Regions from separate parts of the Serratia sp. LTN-2 genome, predicted to be linked through region 2. Evidence: riboswitches for the same ligand, from Rfam matches in the RefSeq annotation. Region 2 holds a riboswitch; each other region holds the start of a gene.

Region 1 (7,755 bases), on a different contig from region 2:
GTCGTCGAGGTTGTGCGATACCATCAGCAGCGTCAGGTTGCGCTGTTCGCACACCGTCCGCAGCAGTTGCAGCATCTCGTTGCGCAGCGCCGGGTCGAGCGCCGAGAAGGGTTCGTCGAGCAGCAGGATCGGCCGCTGGCGAATCAAACAGCGCGCCAGCGCGGCGCGCTGACGCTGACCGCCCGAAAGTTGCGACGGCAGGCGTTCCAGATGCTCTTCCAGGCCGACTTGCCGGGCGATTTGCGCCCGCTGTTGGCGCTGCTGCGCGTTCAAGCGCAGGCCGGGATCCAACCCCAATCCGATGTTCTGCGCCACCGTCAGGTGCGCGAACAGATTGTTTTCCTGAAACAGCATCGACACCGGCCGCTTGGCCGGCGGCGTGGCGGTGTGATCCTCACCGTTCAGCAGCAGCCGGCCGCTGGCCGCCGGCAGAAAACCGGCGATCAGGCTCAGCAAGGTGCTTTTGCCGGCGCCGCTGGGGCCGAGCACCGCGACGCGCTCGCCCGGCTGGATGCGCAGGTCAAAGCGCATCGGCAGGTGGTCATACAGATAGGTCAGTTTTTCAAGCGTCAGCATGGCGGCCCGGTAAGCGTTCGATCAGGGTAAACAGCAGGAAGCATAACAGCAGCAACAGCAGTGCGGTCACCGCGCCGTCATGGCTGCGGTAGGCGCCAATCTGCTGATACAGATAAAAAGGCAGGGTACGGAAATGCTCGTTGCCAAACAAGGCGACCACGCCGAAATCGCCGATCGACAGCACGCAGGCGAAGGCCAGCGCCTGCGCCAGCGGGCGGCGTAAGGCGCGCAGCTCAATCAGCCGCAGCCGTTGCCAGCCGCGGATATCCAGCGACAGGCACAGCGGGTTGTAACGTTCGGCGAGGTCGCGCATCGGATTCTCCAACACCTTGAGCGCATAGGGCACCGCCATCAGCGCATTGGTGAGGATCACCAGCGCATAGGGCGACTGCGGCAACCCGATGGTATCGCTCAGCAGCAGGAAGAAGCCGGTGGCCAGCACGATGCCCGGCATCGCCAGGATCACCATGCCGCTCAGCTCCAGAGCCTGGCCGCCGCGCAGCTGCTGCCGCAGCTTCAACTCGCGGCTGCTCCACAGCAGCATCAGGGTGAGCGCCACGCACAGCAGCCCGGCGCCGAGGGCGATGCGCAGCGACGTGAACAGGGCCTGCCACAGCACAGGCTGGCGCAGTACGCTGAGGATAGCCTGGTTGGCGCCATCGGCGATCACCGCCAGCAAGGGCGGCAGCAACAGCAACAGCGCGGCGGCGATCAGCAGGGAATCGCCGATGCGTCGCCACAGGCTGTCTTCCGGATTGCGCCAGCGCTGGGCGTGGGTATGCCCCACCGGCAATGCCTGGCTCAGGCGCTGACTGATCAACACCAGCCCGAGGCAACAGCCCAGCTGGATCAGCGCCAGCATGGCGGCGCGTCCCAGATCGTAGTCGTAACTCAGCGCCTGGTAGATCGCCAGTTCGATGGTGGTGGCCTGAGGCCCGCCGCCCAGCGACAGCACGGTGGCGAAGCTGGCGAAGCACAACATGAAGATCAGCGCGCCGCTCGGCAGGATTTGGCGGCGCAGCGCCGGCCATTCGACGAAGCGGAACTGCTGCCAGCCGCTCATGCCCAGTTGGGCGGCCAATTGGCGCTGTTCCACCGGAATATTCTCCAGCGCCTGCAGCAACAGGCGGGTCGCCAGCGGCAGGTTAAAGAACAGGTGCGCCAGCAGAATGCCCTGCAGGCCGTAGGGCGAGAAGCCATACTCCACGCCTAGCCAGCCGCACAGCGTCGCCAGCCAGCCCTGGCGCCCATAGACGCTGAGCAGGCCGAACACCGCCACCAACACCGGCAGCACCAGCGTCATGGCGCACAGCCGCAGCAGCAGTTGCCGGCCAGGGAAACGGCGGCGATAGAGCGCGCGCGCCAGCGGGATGGCGGGCAGCACCGAGATCAGCGCCGACAGCAGCGCCTGCCAGAAGGTGAAACGCACCACGTGCCACAGATAGCTGTCCTGCCACAGGCTGCGCCAGTCGCTGTCCGGCGCGTGACGCCACAGCGAACCCATCGCCAGCGCGGCGACCAGCAGGATCACGCCGGCGGCCAGCAGCCCCGGCCAGAGCCAGCGGGGGATCAGCGGCTGACGGCGGTTTGCCATGCCCGGATCCAGCCGCCGCGTTGTGTGGCCACCTCTTCGGCGCTGTACTGCAGCGCGGTATGCGGTACGTTCATCTGTTCAAAGCCGACGGGCAGCGGAGTGTTGATCACCGGGTACATCCAGTTGCCGGTCGGAATGGTGTTCTGGAATGCCGGCGTCACCATGAACTGCATGAAACGCTCCGCCAGTTCGGGTTGTTTGGCGGCCTTCAGCTTGCCGGCCACTTCCACCTGCAGGTAGTGGCCTTCGCTGAACATGGCGGCGGCGTAGAGGTCTTTTTTCTCTGCGATCAGGTGGTAGGCGGGAGAGGTGGTGTAGCTGAGCACCAGATCGCCTTCGCCTTTCAGGAACAGGCCGTAGGCTTCACTCCAGCCTTTGGTGACGGTGACGGTCTTCTTCGCCAACTGCTGCCAGGCGGCCGGCGCCTTGTCGCCATACACTTTCTGCATCCACAGCAGCAGGCCGAGCCCCGGCGTGCTGGTGCGCGGATCTTCGTAGATCACTTTCCAGTTGCGATCGCTGCTGACCAGCTCCTGCAGGCTTTTCGGCGGGTTCTTCAGTTTTTCTTTGTTGTAGACGAAGGCGAAGTACCCGTAATCGTAAGGCACGAAGGTCGCGTCCTGCCAGCCGCCCGGCACCGTCAGTTTGGCGCTGTCGACGCCGCTCGGCGCGAACAGGCCGGTTTGCTGCGCCGCCTGCAGCAGGTTGTTGTCCAACCCCAGCACCACGTCGGCGGCGCTGTTCTTGCCCTCCATGCGCAGACGGTTCAGCAGCGAAACGCCGTCTTCCAGCGCGACGAACTTCAGTTCACAGCCGCACTCGGCCTCGAAGGCTTTCTTCACCGCCGGGCCAGGGCCCCAGTCGGCGGCGAAGGAATCGTAGGTGTAAACCGTCAGCGTTGGCTTGGCGAACACCGGCGCGGCGCACAGCAGCAATAAGCAGGGCAGATATTTTTTGACCACGTTGCACTCCTGAGAAATAAGGGGGCAAGGGCATCTGAGGGGGCGAGGCGGCGTCGCCGGTTCGCTGGGCTCAAATCCCTCCGCCGGTATTGACCGGATCAGGTTCGACGGGTGTGCTCTCAGCGGAAAATCGGGCGTGTGATACGCAGCGAATTTCCGCACCCCGTTGAGACGGCGCTATTGTAAAGATTAACCGGCCTTGACGAAAGGCGCTTATGCCTCCGGTGGGGCAAACCAGGCGGACTTGAAGTCGAACCAGCCGAGGGTGTTCATCCGCACGCCGCGCATGCTGCGCTGGCCGTGCAGCTGCAGCCAGTGGTGGAACAGCGGATGCAGTTGATGATCGCTGACCAGACGTTGGCAAAACTCCGCCAGCGGCAGGCGGTTGGCTCGCCACAGCGCGGCGTCCTGCGCCAGATCCTCGTTCATGCAGTGCTGCATCAGCGGCAGTTCATACAGTGTGGCGAACAGCGAAAACTCCAGCGGCAGATAGAAGTTGGCGCTGCCGAGCCACAGATCGCTGCGCGCGTCCCCCTGGTGCCAGGTGGCGTAGTCCACGCTTTGCACGATCAGGCGGATGCCGTGCTGCGCCAGCAGCGGCTCGATCGCCTGACGGATGGCGTGAAACTCCGAATGCTCATTGAAGTGGGTCATCGTCAGTTCGGTCAGACCCGGCGGCTTGGGCTGCTGCGCCAGCGCGCGGTTGTGGTGCCAGCGCGGCAGCAGGCCGTACGCCGGCGACCAGTAGCGCTGATAGAGCGGCCCGGCGTGGCTCAGCAGCGAAATGGGATTGATCAATTCGCACAGCCAGCTGCGAATGGCGGGATCGGCCGCCAATGGGGAGCGCCGATCGAACAGCAGGAAATAACAGCCCTCTTCCAGCCGGCTTTCCAGTTCATTGTTGGCGGTTTCATCGCCCTGCAGCTGTACGCCTGAGTGCACCAGCTCTTCGGAGAATTCCGGCAGCACCCAGATATTCACCTCATCGATCAGCGCCCGGTAGCCGAAATAGTCGTCGAAGGCGTGGATCTTCATCTGGCTGGGGAGATTGCGCACCACGCGGTATGGGCCGGTGCCGATCGGATGGCGGGCGAAGTCCGGCAGCTCGCGCCATTCGCGCGGCAGGATCATGGCGTGTACGCTGCCTAATAGCCAGGGCAGCCAGTGATCGGCGCTGCGCAGATGCACGTCGACAACGAACGGCGTCGGCGAGGTGACGCTTTCGATATGCGAGAACAGCGGTTGCGAGGTCAGACGCGAAAGCGAACTGATGACGTCCGCCATCTCCAGCTCGCGGCCGTGATGAAAATGGATCGCCGGGCGCAGGTAAAACCGCCAGTGCAGCGGCGTCAGCATTTGCCAATGGTGGGACAGGTCGGACTCCAGTTCCCCGTTTTCCTCATTTATGCGCGTCAGGCCGTTGAAGATCTGGCGCGCCAAATGGGTCTCCGAACGCCGCAGCGCCGAGCCGGGCAGCAGGTTGTACAGCTGCCGGTAGTAGAGCACCCGCAGGATGTGTTTCCCCTGGCGGAAGCTGCGCCCCAGCTGCGACAGCAGCATCTGGCGTACCACGTCTTTGTCGCCTACCAGTTGCACCAACTGATCGATGCGATCCTGCTCCAGGAGCTCCTCGGCCCGCTGTTGCTGCAGCGCCAGGCCGGTGTAATGGAAGGTGAGACGCGAACGTTTGCCGCGCCCCGATTCCGCCTGCCAGGTGAGCCAACCCTCCCGTTGCATGGCGCTCAGCAGGGAGCGCACATGCCGCCGCGAGCAGCTGAGCGCCTCTGCCAGCGCCTGCAGCGTGGTGTCGGTGGTTTCGCCGTGGCAGCGCTGCCACAGACGGATGAACTGCTGCTGCAATCTGGACGTGGACATAAAAGAGGAACACTCCCGCCTCAAGTCGTCAATTTTTCTTTCCCTATATTACGCCGATAATTTTCATCAATGAAAGGGGAGGGCGTAATGATGAAAGCTTTCTTATCCAAACAGTTCTATCAGCGCTATTTCCGCGCGGTGCGCCGTCAGCATGCCGACTGGCTGAGCGTGGTGCCCGAACAGGCGCGGCTGGCGATGCTGGCGCACCTGACGCAATGGGACATCAAAGAGATGACCGACAAGCAGTACCGCGAGCACCTGTAGGGGCTGCGGTGACAAGTTTCTGAGTAATGGTGCTGTTTCACCAGCCAGTGGGGCGACCCACTGGTTTTTTTATGCCTGGTCAGGGCGATGCGCTTGCATTTTTCTCGCCGTGGCCTAAGGTTTCACTTTCGTTTTGAGGTCAGGGAAGACGATATGCAACGCCTGAGCCGGCTGACACTGCGCATCAACCCCATCTTTGCCGCATTCCTGCTGATCGCTTTTCTTTCCGGCATCGCCGGCGCGTTGCTGACGCCGACGCTCAGCCTGTTTCTGACCACCGAGGTGAAAGTGCGGCCGTTGTGGGTCGGGCTGTTTTATACCGCCAATGCGGTGGCCGGCATCCTGGTCAGCTTCCTGCTGGCCAAGCGCTCCGACACCCGCGGCGATCGACGCCGATTGATCCTGCTGTGCTGCCTGATGGCGGTCGGCAACTGTCTGTTGTTCGCTTTCAATCGCGATTATCTGACGCTGATCACCGCCGGGGTGTTGCTGTCGGCGATCGCCAACACCGGCATGCCGCAGATTTTCGCGTTGGCGCGTGAATACGCCGACAGCGAGGCGCGTGAAGTGGCGATGTTCAGTTCGGTCATGCGTGCCCAGCTTTCGCTGGCGTGGGTGATTGGCCCGCCGCTGTCGTTTGCGTTGGCGCTGAATTATGGGTTCACCGTGATGTTTCTGATCGCCGCCGCCACCTTCGTGATTTGCGCGCTGCTGGTGTGGTTCACGTTGCCATCGGTGCCGCGCGCGGCGGAGCGCAATGAGCTGCATGGCGGTGCCTCTGCGCCGATCGCGCCCGCCGGCGCCTGGCGCAATCGCGACGTGCGGCTGCTGTTCATCGCTTCGATGCTGATGTGGACCTGCAACACCCTGTACATCATCGACATGCCGCTGTATATCACCGCCGATCTCGGGCTGCCGGAAGGGCTGGCCGGCGTGTTGATGGGCACCGCCGCCGGGTTGGAAATCCCAGCGATGCTGCTGGCTGGTTACTACGTCAAGCGCTTCGGCAAACGCAATATGATGCTGTTGGCGGTGACGGCGGGCGTGCTGTTCTACCTTGGGCTGACGATGTTGGCGACCAAGCCGGCGCTGCTCGCTCTGCAGCTGCTCAACGCGGTGTTTATCGGCATTGTCGCCGGTATCGGCATGCTCTATTTTCAAGATTTGATGCCGGGCCGACCGGGCGTCGCCACCACGCTGTTCACCAACTGCATCTCCACCGGGGTGATCCTGGCCGGGGTGCTGCAGGGCGCACTGGTGGAGAACCTCGGTCACTACTCGGTGTACTGGCTGGCGGCGCTGCTGGCGCTGGCGGCGCTCTGGATGAGCGCCAAAGTGCGTGAAGTGTGAGGTCAAACGGCGGCATTCTTGATGCAAGTCATTGAGAATGCTAAACCGGACGCCCAAGCTGAAGGCATATGGAGCGCGATCGTTGCGTCCACGCCCGTCTCGCTATTGAGACGCCGCCTCGTTGTTTAGAACAGTGGGAACGTTATGGATAAACTCACACCGCTCAAACCGCTTCCTTCCCTGTGCGCGCTCGCCGCCACGCTGATCATCTGGTTCCTCATTCCCGTCCCCGAAGGCGTTGCGCCCAACGCCTGGCAGCTGCTGGCGCTGTTTATCGGTACCATCATCGCCATCATAGGCAAGGCGATGCCGATCGGTGCGGTCTCGGTGATCGCCATCGCTCTGGTGGCGGTGACCGGCGTCACCAACCCCGGCAAGCCGGGCGCGGCGCTGGACGACGCCCTCAGCGGCTTCTCCAACCAGCTGATCTGGCTGATCGGCTTTTCGATCATGATCTCCCTCAGCCTGAACAAAACCGGACTGGGCGCGCGCATCGGCTACTATTTCATCTCGCTGTTCGGCAAGAAAACGCTGGGCATCGCCTACGCGCTGACGCTGGCGGAAACCACGCTGGCGCCGGTGACGCCGAGCAATACCGCGCGCGGCGGCGGCATCATTCACCCGATCATGAAGTCGATCGCCGACAGCTTCGGCTCTAAACCCGAACTTAATACCTCCGGCAAGATTGGCCGCTATCTGTCGCTGGTGAACTACAACATCAACCCGGTCACCTCGGCGATGTTTATCACCGCCACGGCGCCTAACCCGCTGATCGTCAGCCTGATCGCCAAGGGCACCCACGGTAACTTCGAACTGTCCTGGTCGATGTGGGCGGTCGCCGCCCTGGTGCCGGGGCTGTGTTCGCTGATCGTGATGCCGCTGGTTATTTACCTGCTGTATCCGCCCGAGGTGAAAAGTACGCCGGACGCGCCGCGCTTCGCGCGCGAAAAACTGCAGGCGCTGGGGCCGGTGACGCTGCCGGAAAAAATCACCCTCGGGGTGTTCGCGCTGCTGCTGGTGCTATGGGCCGGCATCCCGGCGATGATCTTCGGCCCGGCGTTGGCGGTTAATCCCACCACGGCGGCGCTGATCGGCCTGGCGGTGCTGCTGGCCACCGGGGTGCTGAGCTGGGAA
Region 2 (7,755 bases):
AGCGAAAGCGCCAACGTGATGGAAGCGATGCTGGAACTGAGCCGCACCGGGCTCGGGTTAGTGGCGGTCTGCGACACGCAGCAACGAGTGGTGGGGGTGTTTACCGACGGCGACCTGCGCCGCTGGCTGGTGAAAGGCAATAGCCTGCAGGATCCGCTCAGCCCGGCGATCACCCGCCCCGGCTATCGGCTGCCGGAGCAGTGGCGTGCCGGCGAAGCGCTGGAAGCGCTGCACGAACAGCACATCAGCGCAGCCCCGGTGGTCGATATGGACGGCGTACTGGTGGGGGCGCTCAACCTGCACGATCTGCATCAGGCCGGCATCGGCTGATCGGTGCCGGGGGTGCCTGCAGCGGCGCCCCCAGCCAGATTATTTCCAGTCAGGATTGTTCTCGAACTGCTGCTTCAGCAGCGCCTTCATATCTTCATCCGGCTTACCGAGCCACTGGTACTTGGCGTACTTCTTCGGGTGATCGACGGCTTCCGGCCGGTCCGCCACCTCGACCCGCACGCCCCAGGCCTGGGATTTATCCGCGCTGAACGCCACGATTAAAAAGTTGTTGCCGCAGTCGTGCGGTTTGCACAGGTTGCCGACCAGATACTCTTTGCCCTTCCAGTTCAGATTCTGCGCCGGCGTAGAGGTGCCGACGCCCTTGCGCGCCCAGCCCGGCATCCGCGCCTGGCCTTTCACCATATTTTGCCAGCTGGCCTGATACCCCGGCTGCTGAATCAAATCCGATGTGGTGACGATCTGCTGGGCCAAGCTGCCCGCGCTGAAGCTAAGCAGTACGCCGAAGAGGGCGCAACGCAGCGTCTGGTGTCCCGTCATAGTGCTTCTCCCTAGGTTAAATCAGGTTTCGCCCGTAAAACCGGGCCTGAACTAGTCAGACCACGGTTGCGGCAAAAAGTTGACTCACCACCAGGCGTGGAAATGATGCACCGGCCCGATGCCGTGCCCCACTTCCAGCGTATCCGCCTGTTGCAGCGCTTTTTGCAGGTAGCCCTTGGCGGCGGCTACCGTCGCCGCCCAGTCGGCATGGCGCGGGCGCAGCGCCGCCAGCGCGGCCGAGAGCGTGCAACCGGTGCCGTGGGTGTGGCGGGTGGCGACGCGCGGCGCGGTAAAGCGCTGCTCGCCTTCTGCGGTAAACAGCCAGTCCGGGCTCTCGCTTTCGCTCAGGTGGCCGCCCTTCATCAACACCGCCTGGCAGCCCATCGCCAGCAGCGCCCGCCCCTGTTCGCGCATCTGCGCTTCATCTTCCGCCGGCGCGCACGCCAGCAGCGCCGCCGCTTCCGGCAGATTCGGCGTAATGATCGACACCAGTGGCAACAGCTCGCTGCGAATCGAGGCCACCGCCTCCGGCGCCAGCAACGGATCGCCGCTTTTCGCCAGCATCACGGTATCCAGCACCACGAACTCCGGCCGATAATGGCGCAGGCGTTCGGCCACCGCCTGCACGATGTCGGCGTTGGCCAGCATGCCGATCTTGACGCTGTCGATGCGCACGTCGCTGAACACCGAGTCCAGCTGCGCGGCGACGAACGCCGGATCGATGTAATACACCGACTGCACGCCGCGGGTATTCTGCGCCACCAGCGCGGTGATCACCGAAGTGCCGTAGGCGCCAAGCGCCGAGAAAGCTTTCAGATCGGCCTGAATACCGGCGCCGCCGCTGGGATCGGTGCCGGCGATGGTCAGCGCGTTGATACGTTTCATCACAGATCCTCCCCGCGCAGTTGATACAACGCGTCGAGGAACGCCGGTGTAAAGCTGCCCGGCCCGGCGGCCTGTTTGGCCGCGAGGCCGCCGCAATGGGACATCACCCGGCAGGCGGTCGCCACATTGTCCAGGCGATCGCCCGGCAGCGCGCAAAACGCCGCCACCACCGCCGACAGCGCGCAGCCGGTGCCCACCACCCGCGTCATCAGCGGGGAGCCGCCTTCGATCGCCCAGTCGCGCTGGCCGTCGGTGACGTAATCCACCACGCCGGTGACCGCCACCACCGCGCCGCTGCGCAGCGCCAGCTCACGCGCGGCGGGCAGTGCCGCCAGCGAATCGTCACCGCTGTCCACGCCGCGGCCGCTGGCCAGCAACCCGCTGAGCGCCATGATTTCCGAGGCATTGCCGCGTATCGCCGCCGGTTGCCCGTCCAGCAGCTGTTTAGCGAAGGCGGTGCGGTAGGAGAGCGCGCCGACCGCCACCGGATCCAGCGTCCAGGGCTTGCCGGCCTGATTGGCGGCGGCCACCGCCGCCCGCATCGATTCGGCGCGCAGCGCGTTGAGGGTGCCGACGTTGATCAGCAGGCCGTCGGCCAGCGCGCTGAACTGCGCCGCTTCTTGCGGCTCCACCACCATCGCCGGGGAGGCACCGAGCGCCAGCAACACGTTGGCGGTCAGCGATTGCACCACTTCGTTGGTCAGGCAGTGGATCAGCGGAGACCGCTGTTGGAATTGGGTCAGACAGGCCGCGGCGCGAGCGCCGGGTAGTGCATCAGGTCGAGCGATCATATTCCTCCCAACCGGCGTTCAAGAAGGCGGCGCCGGTTGGGCGGCCGTGACTTCCCTACGCTGGCATTATCCAGATCAGGTAATACGGGTATTTCTCAGCCTTCACGTAGAAGGGCACCCCGAGTCATGAAAATCAATAGGTTGTGATCAACGCTGCGTTAATCCCTGAGCGGGATGGTAATGCCAGCGGGAAGTCTTGTAAACGGCAAAGCTACTCTTTTGGGGCATGTATAGCAGATTGAATGTCAATCTATGTGATACAAATAACTCCCCATCCCTTAGACGCAAGTTCTCATGGGCGTTAGAATATGAAGAAATTAACGAAGGGAATTGCATACCAAACTAACCGAGAAGCATGCACTAGCGATCCAGCAATGGGTTAATAGTAAAATATGCGAGCTCACTGATAATCACGAGGGAGTGCTACGTCAGCTTTACTAAACAATGCCTTTTGCCATTACTACAGAATTCCGGCTTAAGACTCACAAAAACCGGGAGTATCCCGGTTTTTGCTGTCAGGCTTGTTAATTCGGTTAGATATCGCCATCAACTATTAGGTAATCAAGAATAGTTGTTCAAGAGAAAAAACCTAATATTTATTATGTTAAAAATCAATTTTATCACGATTATAGTTGGCACGAAGGAAGTCTTCATACTTCACTGGAAGAATCCCAATCTCCCCCCATGTTTTATCTTTAGACCAATACCCTGCACCACATGGTTCGACTTTTCCAAAAAACAGAAGAATTCGTCTTAATGAATTACTCTGAGTAATTCCTCTAGCGTCCAGATCACCGTTACTGGCTGATATTCTAAAATCGACGTTACCAACAAGCCTAGGGTGTCTTAAAAAAACATGACTTTTATTTTCAAATCGTTCTATGCGTACAATTTCCCCAAAATAGAATCTAGGGAAATCATCTTCAGCATCTATTTCAGAAGCTTCTTTCAAGCATTCTGCTAAAACATACTGATGCACATTTTCTCCCACCACTAGATGAATATCTCGGTAGTAATTTTGACGAAAATTCGCACATAAGGATTGAATGCTGGTTATCTTACTTGGTAGATTAAACGTCTGACCTTCGTGACGAGATGCTGGAACGTTAACTGATGGCCCATCTTCGCTTTCAAATTCTGTCTCAACCGGTTCGCCATGCTCTTCATCTTGCTGCCTAGCAGTATTTTGAGGCCTTTCCTGTTTAAAGCCGCTAATAATAATCAGATCGCCATCTTCAACAGCTTTAGCTGCTTCAGCCTCTGAATCGTATTTTTTTCCAACCATAATACCACTCCGTAAGCGGCAATATGGTGCATCTTCATCAGGGAAATGACGAAAAAGAGCATCAGCCCCATTAGCCATAACAGCTACTGCTGGATCTCCAGGAACCCTTAACAAAGGCTCATAACAAGAAGGACAATGTAGATGTCCTTTCATTTCTGCTTCATATTCTAAAGGCTCAACCTCAGTACGGCTCAGAGCAACAATAGGCATTGTTGATTTATCCCATCGGGGATCATAATAAGCATAGGCGATTCTTCGAATGGTCATGTTTTTCTCCCTATAAAAACTACATCTACACTTATTTCTTATTACCGTAAGACGCAGAAACACCATCAAGATAGCCCTGAGCATAGGCAGCATGCGGGCTTTTATGCCGTACATTCCCAGCTTGGCTCTCAGGAAGTGAATCTAATTCAATTCGAAGCATTTCATCTCTTCTTACCCCCGCCAGGTACCCTCTTTCATATGCACAACCACAGCACTTATGCCTGCCTATCCCTCCCTGATCGTCAGGAAGCTGTTCGAAAAAACCCCAGTATCGATGTTGATCTTCACAATTAGCCATAGATCAATTTTCCTTTAGGAAAGGAGTATCAAAGCTATATGAGTACCACCACCTTATTTTTCAAGAAAAATCTCCATGAATTTTTGACCAACCTCACAAAACCAATGGAAAAAGATGACTATTTATACTAAGACAGCTAATCAACCACATAAAAAGCTCATGAGGTAGGAGGGAGGAGAAAATGTCTAACAAGGTCCAGCACTTCTCATGCCTACCATTATTGTTGATTAAAAAATTTACTATTTCAGTCAGAAATCACCACTAAGAAAGTTGCGCGAAAAATAATTTACAACGATTGGTATTACCAAAAACACTCAAGTGCTGGATGTCAAGATGTTCGTAAACATAGACATACATTTTCCCAATTCAGGAAACTCTCGTTTTTAGTGTTCTAAGAAAGTCCTATTCTTCTGTTAATATCTAACATAATTTTTAAATTTCTACTCAATCAGTTTCGAATAGCCCACTACTTGTAAGAGATATCGTTAGCTTTCATCTTCCCTCATCATTCCAACTTCAGTTTCCCCGAAACATCGAAGCCGCTTTTTCCCTTCCACCGATTGTCTTATGATTAGGCAATACCGACCAAGAGACATTTAACTCTCTGCACGCATTATGGACAGGACTGGCGATGCAACGACTTTATACCTACCTCTGCGGCATTCACGCACGCTCTTCACAGGTGCGGGCAATCAACAAAACGGAAAGCGTCGAACGCTTCTTTGATGAGGAAAACGTCATTGAAGAGCGCGAAATACTTTATGAATTCAGCAACGGCGTCACCCTCTTGTGCAAGATGGAATCGGATAGCTTTCAATCCGACGATCTGTGCCGCGAATGCTGGATAAGCTACGAAGTCGTACACGATGGCGGCCATGCCGTCTCGCCGAGAAAAAAGCAGTTTTATAATCGCTGCCAGGAAGCGTTCTGGATGAAAATGCAGGCGGAGCACGCCTGACGACATATCGCCACGCGCTTAAGATGGCCGTGCGTTCCCACCGCAATGCGCTATAGTCTGCATACACCACCGGGAGATGCCATGCAGATAAGACCTTACCAAGAGGCCGATCGCCCCTTCTTGCGCACGCTATACCTGGCATCGCGCAAGGCGGCGTTCGGTTGGCGCGATACCTCAAACTACCAGTTGGAAGATTTCGACAGCGCGACGCTGGGCGAAGCGATTTGGGTGGCGGAAGACGGCGGCACGCTGCTGGGATTCGTCTCCGTCTACCGCGAAGACAACTTCATTCATAACCTGTATGTCGATCCCCATCAGCCGCCGCGCGGCGTCGGCAGTGCGTTGCTGCAGGCGGCGCAAGCTACCTTCACCGCCACCGGCTCGCTGAAATGCCTGGTGAAAAATGAAAAGGCGCTGGCGTTCTACCGCAAGCACGGCTGGCGCGTCATCTCTACCGGCAACGACGGCGAAGAAGATTATTACCTGATGCATTCGCCGGTTCGTTAGCGCCGCATGTCCTGTCACAGAATCCATTAACGATAATGGATTTCATTACCATTTAGGCATACCCTTCTTTGCTTCTCTCGATGAACTTTGCAAGGAAGGTTATGCAACATCAAACGGATACTCGCTTCCCCGATGCTGCGGCGGCAGACTACGATCGCCGTATTCTGACCCTGGTGCCCGGCTATCAGTTTGCCCAGGCGCTGCTGACGGCGACGCTCGTGCAGACGCTGCCGAATGACGCCACATTGTTGTTGGCCGGTTGCGGCACCGGCAGCGAACTGGAGGCGCTGGCCGCCGCCAACGTAAGCTGGCGTTTCAGCGCCGTGGAACCCTCCGCCGGCATGCTGGCGGCCGCACGCGCCAAGGCCGAAGCCGCAGGTTACACACAGCGGGTGAGCTTCCAGCCAACCCTGCTGCAACAAGCGCCGCAAACTCGCCACGACGCGGCGGTGTGCTCATTGGTGCTGCACTTTATCGCCGACGATGGCGCAAAACTGGATTTCCTGCGGCAGTTGGCACAGCGCCTCTCCCCCGCCGCACCGCTGCTGCTGTTCGACTATCAACCGGAGGGCCTGCCCGCCAGCCACTACCAACACTGGCTGCAAAGCACCGGGCATTCGGCGGCGCAGGCGCAGGAAACGATCGAACGCATCCGCCGTAACTGGCACCCGATGACGGCGGCGCGCAGCCGTCTCCTCCTGGCGGAAAGCGGCTTCACCGCGCCTCAGGCGTTGTGCGGTGCGCTGGGGTTCCAGCTTTCACTGCTCCACCGCCGCAGCTGAGCCCGGCATCCGGCGCAGCGTCAGCCACCAAAACAGCAACGCGCTCAGGCTGACGCCAGCACCCAGCCAGCAGACGCCGCGCCAGCCCGCCCAGGCGTACATATGGGTGCCGGCAAAGGCGCCCAGCCCGCTGCCGACGGCGTAAAACAACATGTAGCAGCCCACCAGGCGGCTGTGCGACTGAGGGTGGGCGCTGAAGATCATGCTCTGGTTCAGTACGTGGATCGCCTGCCCCGCCAGATCCAACAACACAATGCCCGCCACCAGCCAAGCCAGGCCGCTGCCGAGCAAACCGAGCGGCAGCCAGGCCAGCGTCAACAGCAGCAGACACACGCCGCTGGCCGCCTGCCCCAGCCCGCGATCCGCCAGATGCCCGGCGCGCACCGCCGCCAGCGCCCCCACCGCGCCGACCAGGCCGAACGCCCCCACCGCCGCATGCGTGAAGTTGAACGGCGCCTGGCTCAGCGGCAACACCAGCGAACTCCAAAAGAGGCTGAAGGCGCCGAACATCAGCAGCGCCAGCATGCCGCGAATTTGCAGCGTGCGATCATGCCGCAACAGGGTCAGCATTGAACACAGCAAGGCGGGATAACTCAGCGTGCTGGGAGAGGTGCGCGGCGCAGGCAGCAGGCGCGCCAGGATCGGCAGCAGCACCAGCGTCACCCCAGCGGAAAAGAAGTACACCGTGCGCCAGCCGCCGACGTCCGCCAGCGCGCCGGACAGGGTGCGCGCCAGCAGCAGCCCCAACACCACGCCGCCCTGCGCTGCACCGACCACCCGTCCGCGCTCCTGCGGCGCAGCCAGTGCGGCGGCGAAAGCGATCAGTCCCTGCGTCATGGCGGTGCCCAGTAACCCCACCAGCAACATGCCCGCCAGCAGCCAAGACGCGCCGTGCGCCCAGCCCACCAGCAGCAGCGCGCCGATCAGCCCCAGCTGTTGCCCCGCCAGCAGCCGATGCCGGTTCAGCCGATCCCCCAACGGCACCACCAACAGCAGCGCCAGCGCACAGCCCAGTTGGGTCACGGTGATCACCATACCGACCGCCGCCAGGCTGATGGAAAAATCACGGGCGATGGCGTCCAGCAGCGGCTGCGCATAGTAAACGTTGGCCACGCTAAAGGCGCTGGCGGCGGCCAACAGCAGCACCAGGGCGG
Region 3 (7,755 bases), on a different contig from region 2:
CGGCCCGTCCTGCACGTAGATCGGGCCGTTTTCGACCTGCACCTGCGGGAAGCGCGCCTGCAGCGTTTCCGCCAGCCGCCAGTGGGTGGTCGCCCGTCGTCCGTCCAGCAAGCCGGCCTCGGCCAGCAGCAGAGCCCCGCCGCAGACCGAGGCGATACGGCGCGCCTGCGGGGCCGCGCGGCGCAGCCAATCCGCCACCAGGGCGCCCTCTTCTTCGGTCGCCCCTTTGCCGGCGACGATGACGGTATCGCGCGGCAGGGCCGGATCGAGATCCGCCAGGCGATGATCGGCCAGCAGGCTCAGACCGGACAGGCCGTGTACCACCCGATGGGATTGCGTGGTGGCGACCGCGATCTGATACAGCGGCGCCTCGGCAGGGCTCAGGCGATTGGCCTGCATCAGAATATCGGCGATGCCCGCCGCTTCGAACAGCATGCCCCCTTCGGGGACGATAATCAGAAATGTGTGCATGGCGATAATATAAATAACAATCAAAACAGGCCAGGCAACCACTGTATAAGAAAAGCCCCGTCGGTTCACCCTGCGGGCATAAAAAAGCCCGCCGATAACCACCGACGGGCCAGGAGAACGCGGCCATCAGGCCTGAGGCAAACTCACCTCGCTCACGCGCGCCAACTGCGCCAGCAGCGCCGTTTGAAACGCCTCGTCGTGCACCGCCGCATGAGGATCCAACCGCTGCTGATGGTGCCAATAACCGCCGGAAACCAGGGCCTGCGGCTCATCGCTGCTCACCAGCCACGCCTGCGTCACGTGTCCCAGCGCCAGATCGTCGGGCGCGTCCGCGCCGCCCATTTTGGTCGGCACCCAGCCGGGATCGACTGCGCTGCTGATGACGCCGGGCCACAGGCGCGCCACGGCGGCGGCCAGCGCGGTGACGAACAGCTTGCTGTCCGAATAGGAGCCGGCTGCGCCGCCAAGCCAGTCCACGCCGTTCAGTTCCGCCACGCCGTCAAAGTGCATGCTGCTACTCAGGTAGACGATGCGATCGGGGCGTTCGATCAGGGCCGTCAGCAGATAGGGCGCTATCACGTTCACCGGCATCACCTGCGGCCCGGTGAACATGCCGGCGTTGTGGATCACCGCATTCGGGCGGCCGAGGCGATTCACCTGCTCGGCGACCTGCCGGATCTGCTGCACCTCGGACAGGTCGCCAATCACCGCCTGCGCGCCCCGATCCAGCAGATCGCGCACCGCCTCCAGACGGCCGGGGGCGCGTGCATGCAGGATAACCTGATGCCCTTCGTCCAACAGCGTTTGCGCGGCGGCGCGGCCCAGCCCGTCCACCGAGCCGGTAATGAAAATACGTGACATGCCAGTCCTCCGTTTAGCGCCAGCCGAGCGCCGGCGCGACATGGGTTAAAATCGATTCGATAACGTGGGCGTTGTAATCCACGCCCAGCTGGTTAGGCACGGTCAGCAGCAGCGTATCCGCTTCGGCGATGGCCTCGTCCTGCGCCAACTGCTCGATCAGCGCGTCCGGCTCGGCGGCATAGCTGCGGCCGAAGATCGCCCGGGTCTGCGCGTCGATATACCCCAGCTGATCGCCCTCTTTGCCGCCGCCGCCGAAGTAATTGCGATCCCGCTGATCCACCAGCGCAAAGATGCTGCGGCTCACGGAAACCCGCGGCTCGCGCGCATGGCCGGCCTCTTGCCAGGCGGCGCGATAGGCGCGGATCTGCTTGGCCTGCTGGATATGGAAGGGTTCGCCGGTCTCGTCGTTCTTGAGCGTCGAGCTTTGCAGGTTCATACCCAGCTTCGCCGCCCAGACGGCGGTCGCGTTCGAACCGGCACCCCACCAGATGCGATCGCGCAGCCCGGCGGAAAACGGCTCCGGCCGCAGCAGCCCGGGCGGATTGGGGAACATCGGCTGCGGATTGGGTTCAGCGAACCCTTCGCCGCGCAGCGCTTCCAGAAAGACTTCGGTATGGCGACGGGCCATGTCCGCGTCGGTTTCCCCCTCGGCCGGGGCATAGCCGAAATAGCGCCAGCCGTCGATCACCTGCTCCGGCGAGCCGCGGCTGATGCCGAGCTGCAAACGCCCGCCGGCGATCAGATCCGCCGCGCCGGCGTCCTCCACCATATACAGCGGGTTTTCATAGCGCATGTCGATCACGCCGGTGCCGATCTCGATGCGTTGGGTTTTGGCGCCGATGGCGGCCAGCAACGGGAATGGCGATCCCAGCTGGCGCGCGAAGTGGTGCACACGAAAATAGGCGCCGTCCGCCCCCAGATCTTCGGCGGCGACCGCCAGATCGATAGACTGCAGCAGCGCATCCGCCGCTGAACGGGTGCCGGACTGAGCGGAAGGCGACCAGTGGCCAAACGAGAGAAAACCAATCTTTTTCATCGGGAATCGTCCTCAAAGGCAAAACATAGGCCTACAGTGACAAAAACCGCGCGCTCTGCGCCAGCAAAATCGCCCCCGATCGCACTAAACGAACCGATTGCCGCGCCGCCGCCCGACGATTGTAATCAAAAAACAAATGTCGTATAACAAGCAGCTCCGAGGGGTGTCCTGTTACGGGCTGAGATGGCGTAAGCCGAACCCTTTGAACCTGATCTGGGTCATGCCAGCGAAGGGACGGTTAGGCAACAACGCAATCACCCGTTGCCTGTTCATACCTCAGCGTGCCCGGATCTCCACTGACTCAAGGAGGTCCCATGTCCATCACCACCCTGTTCGAAAGCGGTCTTTACGGCCGGCTGCGGCAACAAGCCGGCAGCCACTGGCAGGACTACGTCGATCACCCGTTTCTGCAGCAGCTGGCCGCCGGTACCTTGCCCGAACGCGCTTTTCGTCGCTACCTGACCCAGGACTATCTGTTCCTGCTGCACTTCGCCCGCGCCTACGCGCTGCTGGTCAGCAAGCTGCGCACCCTGCCGGAGATGCGCGCCGCCACCGCCTCGCTCAACGGTATCGTCGCCGAACTGCCGCTGCACGTGGCCTACTGCGCCGAATGGGGGTTGAACGAAGCGCAGATCGCCGCCCAGCCGGAAGCGGCGGAGACCATGAACTACACCCGCTACGTACTGGATATCGGCCATGCCGGCGACGCCCTCGATCTGCTGGCCGGCCTGCTGCCCTGCGTGGCCGGTTATGCCGAAATCGGCCTGCGGCTGCTGCACGATCCCGCCACCAAAATGGAGGGGAATCCTTACGCCTCCTGGATCCGCAACTACGGCGACGAGGGCTATCTGGCCGGCGTGCGCGCCGCCATCGAACTGCTGGAGACCATCGGCCATCAGCGCGGGGCGCAGAGCCGCCTCACCGAGCTGGCGCAGATTTTCACCACCGCCACCCAGCTGGAATCGGCATTTTGGCAAATGGGGCTGAACGCCTCATGACCTCCCCGCTTCTCCCGCCCGGCATCCAGGTGCGGGATCTCAGCCTGCGTTTCGGTCAGCAAATCGTCTTCGACCGGCTGAGCTTCGACATCGCCGGCGGCAGCTTCGTCGCTCTGCTCGGCGCCAGCGGCGCCGGCAAAACCAGTTTGCTGAAGATCATCGCCGGGCTGGCGCAGGCCAGCTCAGGCACGGTGAGCGGCAGCGACGGCCTGCCGATCGCCGGGCGCATCGCCTACATGGGGCAGAAAGACCTGCTCTACCCCTGGCTGACTATCGAGGAGAACGTCGCCCTCGGCTCGCGGCTGCGCGGCGAAGCGCCGGATCGGGCGTGGGCGGCGCACCTGCTTGAACGCGTGGGCCTGGCCGCGCATGGCCGCAGCCTGCCCGCCGCGCTGTCCGGCGGCATGCGCCAGCGCGCCGCCATCGCCCGCACGCTCTACGAACGCCAGCCGATCGTACTGATGGACGAACCCTTTTCCGCGCTGGACGCCATTACCCGCGCCGAAATCCAGAGCCTGGCCGCCGAGCTGCTGGCGCAAAACACCGTGCTGCTGATCACCCACGATCCGATGGAGGCCTGCCGCCTGAGCCACCGCCTGCTGGTGCTGTCACCCTGGCCGCTCGGTCTCGACGATAGCCACTGCATCAAAGGGCAGCCGCCGCGCGCGCCGGATGACGCCGACCTGCTGAAAAGCCAGGCCGAGTTGCTGCAGCAGATGGTGAGGGCGGCGCAATGAATATCGCCAAAGAACGCGGGCTTACCCGCCTGCGGCGCGGGCTGACGGTGTTCGCCGGCCTGCTGCTGTGGTGGCTGGCAGGGCAAAGCGGCATCCCGGCCTTTCTGCTGCCCACGCCGGGCGCGGTGGCGCAGGCGCTGTGGGACGGGCGCGGCTACCTCGCCTGGCACACGCTGGTCACCGCTTCGGAGATCGTCAGCGGGCTGGTTCTGGGCGTGTTGCTCGGCGCGGCGCTGGCGCTGTGCATGATCTTCTCACCGCGCCTGCAGCGCTGGCTGATGCCGCTGGTGCTCACCAGCCAGGCGATACCGGTGTTTGCCCTGGCCCCGCTGCTGGTGCTGTGGTTCGGCTTCGGCATGAGCGCCAAGGTGGCGATGGCGGTGCTGGTGATCTTCTTCCCGGTGGTGTCGGCCTTCTTCGACGGGCTGCGCCGAGTCAACAACGACTATCTCGATCTGGCACGCACGATGCGCGCTTCGCGCTGGGCGCAACTGCGGCACGTGCGGCTGATGGCGGCGCTGCCGGCTTTCGGCTCCGGCCTGCGCATGGCCGCTGCAGTCGCGCCGATCGGCGCCATCATCGGCGAATGGGTCGGCTCGGCCGAAGGGCTGGGCTACGTGATGCTGAACGCCAACGCGCGCATGCAGACCGACGTCTGCTTCGCCGCGCTGTTTATTCTAGTGCTGATGACCGTGTTGCTGTGGGCCGCGGTGGATGCGCTGCTGCGGCGCCTGATCGTCTGGGCGCCGGAAAACGACTGATGATTGCAACCATAACCAGGGATAAAGGAACGACCATGATTAAACATACCCTCTGCGGGCTGTTGCTCGGCGCCGCCATCACCGGCCAGGCCGGCGCGGCCGAGAAATTGACGCTGGTGCTCGACTGGTACATCAACCCCGATCACGCGCCGATTATGGTGGCCGAGCAGATCGGCGCCTTCAAGGCCGCAGGGCTGGACGTCAAGATCGTGCCGCCGTCCGATCCGGCGCTGCCGCCGCGGCTGGTGGCCGCTAAACAGGCCGATCTCGCCATCACCTATCAGCCGCAACTGCACTTCTTCGCCGATCAGGGCCTGCCGCTGATGCGCGTCGGCACGCTGATCAACACGCCGCTGAATACGGTGATCGCGCTGGACAAGAACATCGCCTCGCCGGCGGATCTCAAGGGCAAAACGGTGGGTTACTCGGTAAGCGGCATCGAACAGGCGACGCTGGCCACCATGGTTGAACACGAGCATCTCAAACCGCAGGATATCAAGCTCATCAACGTCAACTTCCAGCTGACCAGCGCCCTGCTGGCGGGCCAGGTCGATGCGGTGATCGGCGGCTACCGCAACATCGAAGCGCTGGAGCTCAAGCTGCAGGGTAAAGAACCGGTGGTGTTCAACGTCGAAGATTACGGCGTGCCGGCCTACGACGAGCTGATCATCGTCGCCAACCGCGATGCGGTGAACGAGCCGAAAATTCGCAAATTCCTCGCCGCGCTGAAGCAAGGCAGCGACTACCTGCACGCGCACCCGCAGGACACCTGGCTGGCGTTTGCCAAGGCGCACCCGGAGCTGAATACCGAGCTGAACAAGCAGGCCTGGCAAGCCAGCCTGCCGCTGTTTGCGCGCGATCCGGCCAAGCTGGATCGCGCGCGCTACCAGGCTTACGAGCAGTTCCTGTTCGACAACAAGCTGATCAAGAAAATCACCCCGGTAGAACAGTACGCGGTGGAGCTGGACTAACGAGCAGCAACAGCCGCTGCTGGCATGCTGCGGCTGTTCGCTTCGGTTGCGATACCCTGTACGCCGGGCTTATCATCAAACCCTTTCGAACAGAAACAGTGGGACGAAAATGGCCACGTTCACCCGGGCAGAACTCGCCGAACTCAATGTGTTCTCTACCATTTGCCGAAAGAAAAGTTTCCGGCTGGCGGCAGCGGAACTCGGCGTCAGCACTTCGGCGCTCAGCCACACCATGCGTTCGCTTGAAGAGCGCCTCGGCGTAAAGCTGTTGAACAGAACCAACCGCTCGGTCGTCCCTACCCCGGCAGGCATGGCACTGGTAACCGAACTCGATCGGGGATTCGACTACATCAAATCCGCCCTATCGACGCTGGAACAGTATCGCGATGAACCCATTGGCCACCTTCGCTTGAATATTCCGCATGATGCGCTCGATTTGCTCATCGCCCCTGTCATGGAAAGCTACGCCCAAACACATCCTAAAATAGCGCTGGAAGTGGCCGTCAATAACCATCAGGTAGACATCATCAAAGAAGGTTTCGACGCCGGCATCAGGTATGGCGAGATCATCCCCAAGGACATGATTGCCGTTCCTTTGACCGGCAGTCTGAAATGGGTTGTCGCCGCAGCGCCGGCCTATCTGGCAAAGCATGGCGCGCCAGGTTCGCCGTCGGAGTTGAAAGATCACAGTTGCATCAATATGCGATTGGGAGACGGTGCGGTTTATCAATGGGAATTGGGCAACGATGAAACGTATTGCCGGTTGTCGGTGAACGGGCAATATACTTTCAGTGAAACCTCAATGATCATCAAAGCGGCGCTCGCCGGGCTGGGGTTGGCCTACTGTCTGGAAATGCAAATCGATGAACACTTGCGCACTGGTGAATTGCAATGCGTCATGCCCCATTGGTCACATCTCAGCGCCCCCTTTATGATGTACTACCCCAGCCGTCGCCAGTTGCAACCTGGATTGCGGCCTTTGATTGCGCTGATAAAAGCGCAGCATCGCTCCCTTGGTTGATATCGACTCAACGCTCCGTCAAAAAACATTCAACGCATTGTATAGTATTCTGTCAGTGATGTGCGGGAACGTCGGAATAATGGTGTTCGTCCGCATGCAATATTATCCTGCCTGGGATAAAACATAGCCACACCACCGCTTGAGCCATGAATGTTTTATTTCAGTGACCGGTTAATCACGCCCATCATTTACAGTGAGTGCCGTATGAACGCATTATATTTTGATCTGGAAGAAAGGAAAAAACACTTTCCTGACACCGCCGACTCTCTGATCGTCGATATGTACCTTGAAGATTCGCCACAGGGCAGCGTCCGCCTGTTCCGCGTCTATGCCGAGGTTCCCGCACACTACCACAAACAATGTGATGAAATCTTGATCATCGTGGAAGGTGCGCTGGAGTTTCAGGCCGGCAACGATGCAAAAAGAGTTTTAGCCGAAAACCAAATGGTGATATTTAAGCGAAACACCGTTCACAGCATCAAACCTTTTAACGGCAAGCCCGTTTATTTTTTATCTATCGATACACCTCGTCGGGAAGCCTCTGACGTGCACTTTATTAATCCTGCTCATGAACATTTAAAATTCATCAGCCATATTGGGTAATGAATATGCGTAATTCACAACACCTGTTCACCAATGACGGTAACGCGATACCTGCCATCGGATTCGGCGTCTGGCAGTCGCGAGGAGATGAATTGATCGGCGCCGTTCAATGCGCGCTTGATGCGGGCTACCGCCTCGTCGATACGGCCGCAATCTATGGCAACGAATCTGAAGTGGGCACCGCAATAAAAGCTGCAGACGTGCGCCGGGAGGATATCTTCGTCACCACCAAGTTATGGAACGATCGGCATGATGACGTTGAGAACGCTTTCAACGAAAGCTTGACCAAGCTCGGT
Region 4 (7,755 bases), on a different contig from region 2:
GGCTGGTGGCGTTCCAGCTGGGTCAGCAGAGCGGCGACGCTGAGCGGCTGCGCCAGCTCCAGCGGTTGATCGTTCAAACGGATCTTCATACCGCGCCTCCGCATACCGGGCAGGCGCGGGCCTGGCTCAGTTGCAGCGTGCTCCAGCTCTGTTGCTTGCCGTCGAACAACCGCAGTTTGCCGCTGAGGGGGGAAGGCATGCCGGCCAACATCTTGATGGCCTCCAGCGCTTGCAGGGTGCCGATCACGCCCACTACCGGGCCGAGCACCCCGGCGGTACGGCAGTTGCGCTGCGGCTCTTCCTGCTCCGGGTACAGGCAGGCGTAGCAGCCGTGCGCGTAGGGCGGCTCGAGCACCAGTAGCTGGCCGCTGAAACCGACGGCGCTGCCGCTGATCAGCGGCTTGGCGGCGGCGATGCAGGCGGCATTGACCTCATGACGGGTCGCCATATTGTCGCAGCAGTCCAGCACCAGATCGGCGCGGGTGACCGCGTCGCGCAGCGCTTGCCCCTGCAGCCGCTGCGCCAGCGGGATGAGCTCCACCAAAGGGTTCAGCGCCTGCAGATGGCGCTGCGCCAACGCCGCCTTGCCGGTGGCGGTATCGGCGCTGCGGTAAAGGATTTGCCGCTGCAGATTGGTGACGTGCAGCTGGTCGTCGTCGGCCAGCAGCAGTGTGCCGACGCCGGCGGCGGCCAGATACAGTGAAGCCGGGGAGCCGAGCCCCCCGAGGCCGACGATTAACACCGTGGCGCGCTTGAGTTTCTCCTGGCCTTCCGGGCCGACGTCCTCCAGCAGCAGCTGGCGGCTGTAGCGCAAAAACTCCCGATCGTTAAGCATCGTTCGGATCCTCGCCTTCGATCAGCCGCAGCAGCTCGGCCGTCGCCGCGCGCCAGTCCGGCGCCTGGGTGATGGCGCTGACCACCGCCACGCTGCCAACGCCGCACGCCAGCACCGCCGGAACGCGATCGATGCTGATCCCGCCGATCGCCACCGTCGGGTAATCCGCCAGGCCGGCGATGTGGCGTTTCAACTCCGCCAGCCCCTGCGGCGCCGAAGGCATGTCTTTGGTCTGAGTGGGGAAGATGTGCCCCAGCGCGATGTAGGAAGGTTTCACCGCCAGCGCGCGCGCCAGCTCGGCGTCGTCATGGGTGGAGACCCCCAGCCGCAGCCCGGCGCGGTGAATGGCCGCCAGATCGGTGGTATCGAGATCTTCCTGGCCCAGATGCACGCCGTAGGCGCCGTGCTTGATCGCCAGCCGCCAGTAATCGTTGATGAACAGCCGCGCCTGATAACGCCGGCCCAGCGCGATGGCGGCGGCGATATCCTGTTCAACCTGCTCGTCAGGCAGATCCTTGATGCGCAGCTGGATCGTGGTGACGCCGGCCTCCAGCAGGCGAGCGATCCACTCAACGCTGTCGACCACCGGGTAGAGCCCCAGTTTGTAGGGCGTCGCCGGGAAGGGGGTAGTGATATCAGTCATTGCTGGTCTCCTCTTGCAAAGAGGTGGCGCTGTGATAGAGGTCGCTGCCGCGGGCGCGGAACTCGGCGGACATTTTTTCCATGCCGGTCAGCTGCACTTCGATCGGCTTGGCGGCCTCCTGGGCGGCGGCGTAGTCGCGCACCTCCTGCGAAATTTTCATCGAGCAGAATTTCGGCCCGCACATTGAGCAGAAGTGGGCGATCTTGCCGGACTCCTGCGGCAGGGTTTCGTCGTGATAGGCGCGCGCGGTGGCCGGATCGAGCGCCAGATTGAACTGATCTTCCCAACGGAATTCGAAGCGCGCCTTGGACATGGCGTTATCGCGGATCTGCGCGCCCGGATGGCCTTTGGCCAGATCGGCGGCGTGAGCGGCGATCTTGTAGGTGATCAGGCCCTGTTTGACGTCCTCTTTGTTCGGCAGGCCGAGGTGTTCTTTCGGCGTGACGTAACACAGCATGGCGCAGCCGAACCAGCCGATCATCGCCGCGCCGATGCCGGAGGTGAAATGGTCATAGCCCGGGGCGATATCGGTGGTCAGCGGGCCGAGGGTGTAGAACGGCGCTTCGTGGCAGTGTTCCAGCTCTTCGGTCATGTTGCGGCGGATCATCTGCATCGGCACGTGGCCCGGGCCTTCAATCATCACCTGCACGTCGTATTCCCAGGCGATTTTGGTCAGCTCGCCCAGCGTATGCAGTTCGGCGAACTGGGCTTCGTCGTTGGCGTCCTGAATCGATCCGGGGCGCAGGCCGTCACCGAGCGACAGCGAGACATCGTAGGCGGCGCAGATCTCGCAGATTTCACGGAAGTGCTGATAGAGGAAGTTTTCCTGATGGTGCGACAGACACCATTTGGCCATGATCGAGCCACCGCGCGACACGATGCCGGTCAGGCGTTTGGCGGTCATCGGCACGTAGCGCAGCAGCACGCCGGCGTGGATGGTGAAGTAGTCGACCCCTTGTTCAGCCTGTTCCAGCAGCGTATCGCGGAACATCTCCCAGGTGAGGTTCTCCGCCACGCCGTTGACCTTCTCCAGTGCCTGATAAATAGGCACCGTACCGATGGGCACCGGGCTGTTGCGCAGGATCCATTCGCGGGTTTCGTGAATATAGCGGCCGGTGGAGAGATCCATCACGGTGTCTGCGCCCCAGCGGGTGGACCACACCAGTTTCTCCACTTCTTCTTCTATCGACGACGTGACCGCCGAGTTGCCGATATTGGCGTTCACCTTCACCAGGAAATTGCGGCCGATGATCATCGGCTCCGCCTCCGGGTGGTTGATATTGGCGGGAATGATAGCGCGGCCGGCGGCCACTTCCTGACGCACGAACTCCGGCGTGATGTTGTCCGGCAGGTTGGCGCCCCAGCTCTGGCCCGGATGCTGGTGGCGCAGCACCTCGCCGCGAATGCGCTCGCGCCCCATGTTTTCGCGGATGGCGATGAATTCCATCTCCGGGGTGACGATGCCGGCACGGGCGTAGTGCAACTGGGTGACGCACTTGCCCGGCAACGCTTTGCGCGGCAGCGGCAGGTGTTCGAAACGCAGGTGATCGAGGCCTTCGTCCGCCAGCCGCTGTTGGGTGAAGCCGGAGCTGGCGCCGTTCAGAGTGGCGGTATCGCCGCGCGCGTCGATCCAGCCGGCGCGCAGCTTGGCCAGGCCGGCGTGCACGTCGAGCTTGGCTTGCGGATCGCCGTACGGGCCGGCGGTGTCATACACCGGGATCGCCTCGTTCTGTTCATACTGCGGATTATCTTTGCTGCCGCCGACCAGGGTCGGGCTGAGCTGAATTTCACGCATCGGCACCTGGATATCGCTGCGCGAGCCCTGCAGGTAGATGCGGCGTGAGTTAGGGAAAGCCATACCTTGCAGCGTGTCGATAAACTGCTGGGCGGCTTCGCGTTGCGCTTTGCGGGCGCGCGGTGGATTAACGTTAGACATAGCAAGTTCCTACCAGTGTGTTGGGTTGGGAAAGTTGCTTGTCTGGAGTTCGGAGGGAGTAATGATGGTGGCCGATAAGGCAGGGCGCCCGCAAAAAGAGGGCCGTGCTTGTGGCGATAGATTACTCTTGTTCCCTTCGCGGGTATTAACCCGATCAGGTTCCGCGGATCCCGAATTAACGGTCTCAGCCTGGCTGATTCGATGAACAAATCAGGCGCTAGGCACTCCGACAAGATGCCCCCCAGTATAGGAGGGATAAGAAAAAAAACTATAAAATTTTAACGCGCCGGATCCAGCGCCTGGTCCGGCAGCGGTTGCTGCGCGGCTTCCGCCTCCAGCAGGATCAGCTTATCTTCCAGCGCAAAGCGCGCCGCCAGCGTTTCGCCGATATCCGACAGGGCCTGATGGAACTCCAGACAAACCTCCTGATCGATATCCACTTCGGTATAGCGATCGTGGAACGCCATGATCTGTTCGGTATTGGCCCACAGCTTGGGATAGATGTTCACCGCCAGCGACATTTTCGGACTGGCCGCGCCTTCCACTTGTTTGATAATTCTGTCATAGATATGAAAATGCCCTGCGGAGAGGTAATCCACCAGGTTGTGGCAAAAGTTCTCCAGCGCTTTTTCATTCAGCGGCGTATGCTTTTCTTTATTCGGTTTGAGGCCTACCAGCGTGCAGTAGGCGACCAGCAACTGCTTGCGGGCCTGAAGCCATTGATCAACTAATTCATTACTACCGCCAACGCGCTGAGTCAGCCTTTCCAAACGGTTGAGCATGTTTGACTCCGTGTAAGTAATAAAAGTAACCGGTAAGTTATTAAAATGTAACAAAGCCGATTCGTAGAGTGCCAGTGAAGCTGAGGTTGTGCAACAACGATATGGAACTTGCATTAACGGGCAATGAAAACGGCTGGTGGATCGTCAGCCATGAAAGCAAACTTTGGTTACCGAACGGTGAATTGCCGTCGGGAACGGCCGCCGCCCTCGGGCTGCAGGGCCACATGGCGCGCACCATCGGTGAATGGGAGGGCGCGCCGGTTTGGCTGGTGCGCCAGGCGATGCCGCGGGAGATGGGCTCGGTGCGTCAGCTGTTGGATCAGGATCGCGGCTTGTTCCAGCTAGCCGGGCGCGGCGTGCAGCTGGCGGATTTCTACCGCTCCCATCGCTATTGCGGCTACTGCGGCCATGAGATGCACCTCAGCCGCACCGAAAGCGCCTGCCTGTGCGGCCATTGCAAGGAGCGCTACTACCCGCAGATCGCGCCCTGCGTGATCGTCGCCATTCGGCGCGAGGATCAGATCCTGCTGGCGCAGCACGTGCGCCATCGCGGCGGCATTCACACGGTGCTGGCCGGCTTCGTCGAAGTGGGCGAAACGCTGGAACAGGCGGTGGCGCGTGAAGTGATGGAAGAGAGCAACATTGAAATCAAAAACCTGCGCTATGTCACTTCGCAACCCTGGCCGTTCCCGCACTCGCTGATGATGGCCTTTATGGCCGATTACCATCAGGGCGAAATCCGTCACGATCCCAAAGAGTTGCTCAACGCCGGCTGGTATCGTTACGACCAATTGCCGCTGTTGCCGCCGCCCGGCACCGTGGCACGCCGCTTGATTGAGGACACCGTGGCGCTGTGCCGGGCAGAATAATGTACAATGGCCGGCAGATTATTAAGGGAGCCCCATAAATGACTGAGTTGAAGAACGATCGTTACCTGCGCGCGCTGTTGCGTCAGCCGGTGGATGTGACCCCCGTATGGATGATGCGCCAGGCCGGTCGTTATTTACCGGAGTACAAGGCAACCCGCGCCCAGGCCGGTGATTTCATGTCGCTGTGCAAGAACGCGGAGCTGGCCTGTGAGGTCACGCTGCAGCCGCTGCGCCGCTATGCGCTGGACGCCGCCATCCTGTTCTCCGACATTCTCACCATTCCTGACGCCATGGGGCTTGGCCTGTACTTTGAAGCCGGCGAAGGTCCGCGTTTCAGCTCACCCGTCACCTGTCGTGCCGACGTCGACAAACTGCCGGTGTTCGATCCGGAAGTGGAGCTGGGCTATGTGATGAACGCGGTGCGCACCATCCGCCGCGAGCTGAAGGGCGAAGTGCCGTTGATCGGCTTTTCCGGCAGCCCGTGGACGCTGGCGACTTACATGGTCGAGGGCGGCAGCAGCAAGGCCTTCACCAAGCTGAAGAAGATGATGTATGCCGAACCGGCGACGCTGCACCTGTTGCTGGACAAGCTGGCGGACAGCGTGATTCTGTACCTCAACGCCCAGATCAAGGCCGGTGCGCAGTCGGTGATGGTGTTCGACACCTGGGGCGGCGTACTGACCGGGCGCGACTACCGCGAGTTCTCTTTGCACTACATGCACAAGATCGTCGATGGTCTGCTGCGTGAAAACGACGGCCGCCGCGTGCCGGTGACGCTGTTCACCAAAGGCGGCGGGCAATGGCTGGAGGCGATGGCCGCCACCGGCTGCGACGCGCTGGGGCTGGACTGGACCACCGACATCGCCGACGCGCGCCGTCGCGTAGGCGACAAAGTGGCGCTGCAGGGCAATATGGATCCGTCGATGCTCTATGCTTCTCCGGCGCGCATCGCGGAAGAAGTGGAGACCATTCTGGCCGGTTTCGGCCACGGCAACGGTCATGTGTTCAACCTGGGCCACGGCATCCATCAGGATGTGCCGCCGGAGCACGCCGGCGCCTTCGTCGAGGCGGTGCACGCGCAGTCGGCGAAATACCACCGCTGAGGATCCGAGGTGACCGATATGCAGGCCCTGCGCGCCGAACAGCTGCGGCGCGCCGCTGAAGTCATTCGCTATGACGATCTGCCGGCCGAACCGCCGACGTTCATCGCCGGCGCCGACGTGGGCTTCGAACAAGAGGGGGCGGTGACGCGCGCCGCCATCGCCATCCTGCGCTATCCGTCGCTGGAACTGGTGGAGTATCAGGTGGCGCGCATCGCCACCGTCATGCCTTATATCCCGGGCTTCCTGTCGTTTCGCGAATACCCGGCGTTGTTGGCCGCCTGGGGGCAGCTGCAGCAGAAACCGGGGCTGATCTTCGTCGATGGGCACGGCATTTCACATCCGCGGCGCCTTGGCGTCGCCAGCCATTTCGGCCTGCTGGTCGATGTGCCGACCATCGGCGTGGCCAAGAAGCGCCTGTGCGGCAAATTTGCCCCGCTGGACGCCGCCGTCGGTGCGTTGGCGCCGCTGGAAGATAAGGGCGAACAGCTGGGCTGGGTGTGGCGCAGCAAGGCGCGCTGCAACCCGCTGTTCATCTCTACCGGGCATCGCGTGGGCGCCGACAGCGCGCTGGCGTGGGTGCAACGCTGTATGGCGGGCTACCGTTTACCGGAGCCGACCCGCTGGGCCGACGCCATCGCATCGCGTCGCCCGGCGTTTCAGCGCTGGTTGCAGCAGCATCCGGAGGTGTCGCGATGAGCGATTTCGGGTACACTGCGCCGCAGATAACGCGTAAGAGAGTAAATCATGCTACGTAACCCGATTCATTTACGCCTGGAACGGCTCGAGGCCTGGCAACATTTGACCTTTATGGCCAGTTTGTGCGAGCGTATGTACCCGAATTACCAGATGTTCTGCAAACAGACCGAGTTCGGCGATCCGGCGGTTTATCGCCGCATTCTGGATTTGGTGTGGGAAACGCTGGTGGTGAAGGATGCCAAGGTCAACTTCGACAGCCAGCTCGAGAAGTTGGAAGAGGCGATTCCGTCGGCGGAAGATTACGATCTTTACGGCGTTTACCCGGCAATTGATGCCTGTATCGCATTAGGGGAACTGATCCATTCGCGGCTCGGCGGGGAGACGCTGGAGCACGCCATCGCCATCAGCGAAACATCGATTCGCACCGTGGCGATGTTGGAAATGACCCAAGCCGGTAAGGAAATGACCGACGAAGAGTTGGAAAGTTTGCCGGCGGTAGAGGAAGAATGGGACATTCAATGGGAAATTTTCCGCCTGTTGGACGCCTGTGAAGAGCGCGATATAGACCTGATCAAGGGGCTGCGATCCGACCTGCGAGAGGCCGGTGTCAGCAACATCGGGATAAATTTAGCGCAATAAGGCAACAAAACGTGATTTAACGCCTGATTTGTCATGCCTTAAGGCTTCACATCCGCACCCTGTCTGGTCTACATTTGGGGGGCGTAAAAAAAGTGGCTATCGGTGCGTGTATGCAGGAGAGTGCTGTCAATCGGCATATCCGTCGCACTCGATGCTTTGCAAACGATAAACACACTGTAAGGATAACTTATGAACAAGACTCAACTGATTGATGTAATCGCGGACAAGGCTGACCTTTCCAAAGCACAAGCT

Evidence for each region. Region 2 has a riboswitch for thiamine pyrophosphate ahead of thiM (hydroxyethylthiazole kinase). Riboswitches for the same ligand answer to the same signal wherever they lie in the genome.
Region 1: linked by a shared signal. The riboswitch ahead of thiB (thiamine ABC transporter substrate binding subunit) and the one ahead of thiM (hydroxyethylthiazole kinase) in region 2 are both predicted to bind thiamine pyrophosphate.
Region 3: linked by a shared signal. The riboswitch ahead of tenA (thiaminase II) and the one ahead of thiM (hydroxyethylthiazole kinase) in region 2 are both predicted to bind thiamine pyrophosphate.
Region 4: linked by a shared signal. The riboswitch ahead of thiC (phosphomethylpyrimidine synthase ThiC) and the one ahead of thiM (hydroxyethylthiazole kinase) in region 2 are both predicted to bind thiamine pyrophosphate.

What each region holds. Positions count from the first base shown of each region.
Region 1 is NZ_JCAXDO010000008.1:113,099-120,853, reverse strand. Features, by position in the region: gene thiQ (thiamine ABC transporter ATP-binding protein ThiQ) at 1-576, opposite strand, end outside; gene thiP (thiamine/thiamine pyrophosphate ABC transporter permease ThiP) at 563-2,170, opposite strand; gene thiB (thiamine ABC transporter substrate binding subunit) at 2,146-3,132, opposite strand; TPP riboswitch at 3,190-3,308, opposite strand; gene sgrR (HTH-type transcriptional regulator SgrR) at 3,346-5,007, opposite strand; gene sgrT (glucose uptake inhibitor SgrT) at 5,095-5,271, shown strand; gene AC6BYQ_RS16605 (sugar efflux transporter) at 5,425-6,621, shown strand; gene AC6BYQ_RS16600 (DASS family sodium-coupled anion symporter) at 6,766-7,755, shown strand, end outside.
Region 2 is NZ_JCAXDO010000007.1:160,469-168,223, reverse strand. Features, by position in the region: gene gutQ (arabinose-5-phosphate isomerase GutQ) at 1-330, shown strand, start outside; gene AC6BYQ_RS15705 (inhibitor of vertebrate lysozyme family protein) at 370-828, opposite strand; gene thiD (bifunctional hydroxymethylpyrimidine kinase/phosphomethylpyrimidine kinase) at 913-1,713, opposite strand; gene thiM (hydroxyethylthiazole kinase) at 1,713-2,504, opposite strand; TPP riboswitch at 2,540-2,636, opposite strand; gene AC6BYQ_RS15690 (hypothetical protein) at 3,109-4,056, opposite strand; gene AC6BYQ_RS15685 (hypothetical protein) at 4,088-4,354, opposite strand; gene AC6BYQ_RS15680 (hypothetical protein) at 4,986-5,312, shown strand; gene AC6BYQ_RS15675 (GNAT family N-acetyltransferase) at 5,394-5,819, shown strand; gene AC6BYQ_RS15670 (class I SAM-dependent methyltransferase) at 5,921-6,601, shown strand; gene AC6BYQ_RS15665 (MFS transporter) at 6,578-7,755, opposite strand, start outside.
Region 3 is NZ_JCAXDO010000003.1:181,406-189,160, forward strand. Features, by position in the region: gene AC6BYQ_RS08015 (GlxA family transcriptional regulator) at 1-471, opposite strand, end outside; gene AC6BYQ_RS08020 (Rossmann-fold NAD(P)-binding domain-containing protein) at 598-1,332, opposite strand; gene AC6BYQ_RS08025 (LLM class flavin-dependent oxidoreductase) at 1,346-2,368, opposite strand; TPP riboswitch at 2,518-2,620, shown strand; gene tenA (thiaminase II) at 2,683-3,366, shown strand; gene AC6BYQ_RS08035 (ABC transporter ATP-binding protein) at 3,363-4,103, shown strand; gene AC6BYQ_RS08040 (ABC transporter permease) at 4,100-4,864, shown strand; gene AC6BYQ_RS08045 (ABC transporter substrate-binding protein) at 4,900-5,835, shown strand; gene AC6BYQ_RS08050 (LysR family transcriptional regulator) at 5,945-6,856, shown strand; gene AC6BYQ_RS08055 (cupin domain-containing protein) at 7,061-7,459, shown strand; gene AC6BYQ_RS08060 (aldo/keto reductase) at 7,465-7,755, shown strand, end outside.
Region 4 is NZ_JCAXDO010000030.1:18,464-26,218, forward strand. Features, by position in the region: gene thiS (sulfur carrier protein ThiS) at 1-89, opposite strand, end outside; gene AC6BYQ_RS26765 (HesA/MoeB/ThiF family protein) at 86-835, opposite strand; gene thiE (thiamine phosphate synthase) at 828-1,478, opposite strand; gene thiC (phosphomethylpyrimidine synthase ThiC) at 1,471-3,414, opposite strand; TPP riboswitch at 3,529-3,653, opposite strand; gene AC6BYQ_RS26780 (Rsd/AlgQ family anti-sigma factor) at 3,693-4,196, opposite strand; gene nudC (NAD(+) diphosphatase) at 4,298-5,065, shown strand; gene hemE (uroporphyrinogen decarboxylase) at 5,104-6,168, shown strand; gene nfi (deoxyribonuclease V) at 6,178-6,864, shown strand; gene AC6BYQ_RS26800 (YjaG family protein) at 6,913-7,503, shown strand; gene hupA (nucleoid-associated protein HU-alpha) at 7,693-7,755, shown strand, end outside.